DNA from 2 places in the Chitinophaga sp. CC14 genome. Region 1 is predicted to be linked to the other one. Evidence: riboswitches for the same ligand, from Rfam matches in the RefSeq annotation. Region 1 holds a riboswitch; the other holds the start of a gene.
The links. Region 1 has a riboswitch for cobalamin ahead of PV783_RS10985 (TonB-dependent receptor). Riboswitches for the same ligand answer to the same signal wherever they lie in the genome.
Positions count from the first base shown of each region.

Region 2: another riboswitch for cobalamin. It lies ahead of PV783_RS10205 (DUF5074 domain-containing protein); the one in region 1 lies ahead of PV783_RS10985 (TonB-dependent receptor).

Region 1 covers NZ_JARBFY010000003.1:248,783-251,194, reverse strand. The annotation lists gene PV783_RS10990 (nuclear transport factor 2 family protein) at 1-305, shown strand, start outside; cobalamin riboswitch at 648-855, shown strand; gene PV783_RS10985 (TonB-dependent receptor) at 976-2,412, shown strand, end outside.
Region 2 covers NZ_JARBFY010000003.1:65,359-67,770, reverse strand. The annotation lists gene PV783_RS10210 (aldehyde dehydrogenase family protein) at 1-330, shown strand, start outside; cobalamin riboswitch at 495-707, shown strand; gene PV783_RS10205 (DUF5074 domain-containing protein) at 880-2,010, shown strand; gene PV783_RS10200 (DUF2652 domain-containing protein) at 2,252-2,412, opposite strand, start outside.

The sequences.
Region 1 (2,412 bases):
CTGTAATGGAAAACAAAGCGGGCAAGGATACTGTCCTTACCACTCCTATCAGTGAATTTACGTCATTTATACGCAGACTGCCTGCAAATGCGGCCGACGAGCGTATCGTGTTTGGCAGCATCCTGATAGATGGCCGGCTGGCATCCGTATGGACGCCCTACCGCTTCTTTTTCAAAGGACAGTTCTCCCACTGCGGGGTGGACTCCTTTCAAATGGTGAAGCTCCCCGATGGATGGAAGATCCAGTATCTCATTGATACCAGGCGTAAAGATAATTGCGAGGAAGCAGCTGCCGCCGGGAGATGATATTACTCCCTCCATACTTCTCACATACTTCTCAGATACTTCTTGGATACTTAGGAGTCGTCTATGCATCGTATTCCCCATACAGTCCCTATACTGTCCCCATACTGTTCCCATACACTCACCATACACTCATGATACACTCCCCATACACTATCAATAAAAAGCGCCTGGCATAATCCGGCAAAAAGCGGCAAAAACGGCGGATTTGTTTCCCCACCAACCCAACATGGCATAATTTCGAAGAACTGGTGAATGCAGGTTTCCACATGATCAGTTCAGATACCGGCAAGCTGCCTGCCGTCCGGATATCTGTCCCATGTTTTGAATCGATCAAATAATAACCTACTTTTGCCCCGCTATGGTTCAGGTATGTCCATTCCGGATATGCCTGATTAAAAGGGAACTCGGGTGAAAATCCCGGACAGTCCCGCTGCTGTAAGTCTCATACAATGCTCAGGCATCGCCAATCAGACCACTGTTGAACGTTCAATGGGAAGGTCGCCTGAAGCAGAGATAAGTCAGAATACCTGCCATACGACTGATTTTTTAAGCTTTCGTGGAATGAAGCTTGGGAATAAATTCAATCTGCGGGTATCCCCCGTATCTTGTCTCTTTCCTGATTATTTTTCTTATTGCGAAAGCTGTTGATGGAACATTAACAAGCTTGGGAATGATGCGTTTCAAAACACCGGCGAAAGCCGCCGGGATGTTGCTGCTATTACTCTGCGGAGTAGTTGCTGCCTTTGCACAACAGGCCGACAGTGTAACATCCAAAGACCTCCGGGAGGTTTCCGTTACAGCGCCGCGCACTGCCAGGGAAGTAAGCCCCGGGCAGAAAATGCAGGCGAAAGAACTGGAGCGGCTGGGCAGTCACTCCGTGGCAGATGCAATCCGTTTTTTCGCCGGGTTGCAGGTAAAGGACTATGGCGGTATCGGCGGACTCAAAACCGTTGATATCCGCAGCATGGGCACTAACCAGGTAGGCGTATTTTATGATGGCATCCAACTGGGTAACGCCCAGAATGGCCAGGTAGACCTGGGCCGGTTTTCGCTGGATAATATGGAAGAAATTGCCCTGTACAACGGGCAGAAAAGTAACATATTCCAGCCCGCGAAAGACTTTGGATCAGCCGGCGCCATCTATCTCACTTCTCTCAAACCCAAATTTGCACCCGGAGAAAAAACACATCTCAGGGGCACCATAAAAACCGGTTCTTTTGGCCTGTTCAACCCATCCCTGCTGTGGCAGCAAAAGATCAGCAGCAAAGTTTCTGCCTCCTTCAGCACCGAATGGATCAATGCAACCGGCAGGTATAAATTTTCTTACCAGAAGCGCGATGAAAACGGGCACCTGGTATATGATACCAGCGCTTACCGGAAGAATGGCGATATCAATGCCGTGCGTGTGGAAGGTGGATTCAATGGCCTGCTGAATGGCGGCGAATGGAGCACCAAAGTGTATTATTACCAGTCGGAACGCGGGCTGCCAGGATTCATCGTCAACGGCGTATTCGGGCATGTGGACCGCCAATGGGATCAGAACATCTTTGTGCAATCCACCTTCCGGAAAGATATCACCAAACGTTACAGCATCCTGCTGAACGGAAAATACGCTTACGACTATACGCGCTTCCTGGCGCCGGATACCGCCCGGCTTTATATCGATAACCACTACCGCCAATATGAAATGTATTTCTCAATGGCGCACCAGTATGCCCTCACCAACTGGTGGACCATCGCGGCTTCCGGCGACTTTCAATGGAACCGCCTGGATGCCGATCTTACCAACTTCAGCTACCCTACCCGTTATACAACGCTGACTGCCGCCGCCACAAATATCAGCTTCAACCGCTTCAGCGCACAGGCCAGCCTGCTGGGTACCTTCGTAAACGAAACAGTAAAGAAAAATGCATCGGCGCCATACCAGCAGAAATTTACACCGGCAGTATTTGTTTCGTGGCAACCCACGAATTCGCCGGATTTCCGGCTACGCGGGTTTTACAAACAGATCTTCCGCATGCCTACTTTTAACGACCTGTATTATACCGAGATCGGCAACCGCTTCCTGAAGCCGGAATTCGCCACACAATACGATGTGGGATTCACC
Region 2 (2,412 bases), 180 kb from region 1:
ACAGATGTGGATCACAACATGAAAATTATGCAGGAAGAAAGCTTTGGTCCGGTGATAGGCATCATGAAAGTAAGCAGTGATAAAGAAGCCATCGAACTGATGAACGATACGGAGTACGGGCTCACTGCTTCGGTATACTCTTCCAACGGGGAACGTGCGCAGGAAATTCTTTCACAGGTAAATGCAGGCACCGGCTACTGGAATTGCTGCGACCGGGTTACAGCAGGACTACCGTGGGCAGGCAGAAAGCATTCAGGTTTTGGCGCAACGTTATCGCACCAGGGATTGAGGGCGTTTACGAAAACAAAGGCGTGGCAGATGAAAGGATAAGTTTTATATACGTGCTTTTTACGAAAGCGTGATGCAATGTTGAATTGTATCACGCTTTTTTTATTGGGGCCACAAAGGGGCCAACATACGGGCCACAAAGGAGCCATCCATCCATTGCCCACACCCTCCTCCACTTCATTTTGGCATTTATACCTAATTACCGTAGGTTTGCCTCCGCATTTGGTTCCGCCCCGCGGCGGATTAAAAGGGAATCCGGTGTAAAACCGGAGCTATCCCCGTAGCTGTAATCCTGCATTTATCGTCAGATAAATTGTTTTTCCGGATGAACTCCATACCACTGTCTGCCTGTCCGGCAGATGGGAAGGTCCCGGAAAAGCAGGTAAGCCAGAAGACCTGCCTTTTGTAATTGATCATTCAACGCTTTCGGGTGAAATGCCATGAATGTAGGCCTGCCAGCCATTTATGCGCTGTTATTTTTTTCGTTTAGCCTTAGGCGTGATGCCGGAGGATAACCGGTATTATGATCATTTTTCCGGGGTTTTTACCCCGGAGAAAAGTGCGTTGTATTTTCTTAACAAAACAATAAATATGAAAAAACAGTTATTATCCTTTCTGTCTGCAGCATTAGTGCTGTTTGTTGCTTCCTGTCAAAAAGATGATGCCTTACAACCCCTCGAACGCCAACGCACCAACGAAGCGGGTACCGGCGGCGTTACGGCATCATTAATCGCCGGTAAATACGGCAATGGATTCTTTATCGCTAACGAAGGATGGTTTGGTCATGGTACCGGCGATCTGCATTTCTATTCCTACAGCGGCGACAGTCTTGTCCCCAACATTTACCATGCAGAAAACCCCACAGGCGCATTGGGCGGCCCTTCCAATACCCTGCAGTATGCCACTGTATTCAACGGCAAAATGTATATCGTTGTAAAAGCCGGCGGACCACTGGTAGTAACAGATGCAGGCAGCCTGGCTGAAACCGGCCGTATCACTACCCTGCCAGGTAATGATGGTCATGCCTTTATTGGTGTGGATGCCACCCGTGGACTGCTGAGTGCAAGCGATGGCGTATATCCCATTACGTTACCTTCCCTTGCAGTAGGCGCTAAAGTAACTGGTGTAGCCGGTTACACCGGTGATATGTTAAAAGCCGGCAGCTATATTTTTGTGTTGTCCCAAACAGATGGTATCGTTGCTCTAAACAGCACCACGTACGCTGTAGTAAAAAAATTCGGCGCAGCCAACCTGGCCTTTGCTGCCGGTAAAGATGGCGGCGTATATGCCACCAACTCCGATTCCCTGATCCGCATAGACCCCGCTACACTGGTGCGCACTGCCGTGAAACTGCCTTTCACAGTACCATCTCCGTGGGGAGCATGGCGCCACGCGGCGATCACTGCCTCTACAACAGAGAATGCTGTTTACATTGTGCGTAACAACGGTTTTGCCGGTGGTACCCAATTGTACCGCTATATCATTGGCAACACCGCATCGCTTGCATCTCCTTTTATCACACTGCCTTCAGGCCAATATTTCTATGGCGCCGGTGCTGCGTATAACAAGGATAAAAATGAACTGGTAATGACTACATTGAATGGCTCTTTCACCGGAGATGTGAACAGGGTCCTGATGTATGACGCTACTACCGCTACACTGAAAAAAACACTCACTTACAACGGATGGTATTTCCCGGCCATGCCTGTGTTTCATGAGTAGAGGATGAAATAAAGAGAGGGTGCCTCAAATTTACTTTTAAGACACCCTCTCTTTTATTTTTGAAATCAGGAGTCGTTGATAAGACCAGGGTAATTGTGCCACAGGTTGTGGCACAAATTCAAATTCTTGAAGTAGAAATGAACGAGGTAAGTGAATAAAAAAGTATTAACTACCTGATAACATTTCGGTATATAAGAATGATAAACACTATGTTGGATTAAGAATATACCTTACCCTCTTTCTAAAAATCCAGCGGCAATACCATATTCATTACAATAGGTTCCAGCTTCTCAAGCGATTTCCGCAAATCGGCTTCCATCTTTTCTTTCTCCGTGAGCCGGAACAAAGATTGCCGTATAAAATTTTTAGGAAGATAATAATCTATCGTCAACCGGCTTCTCT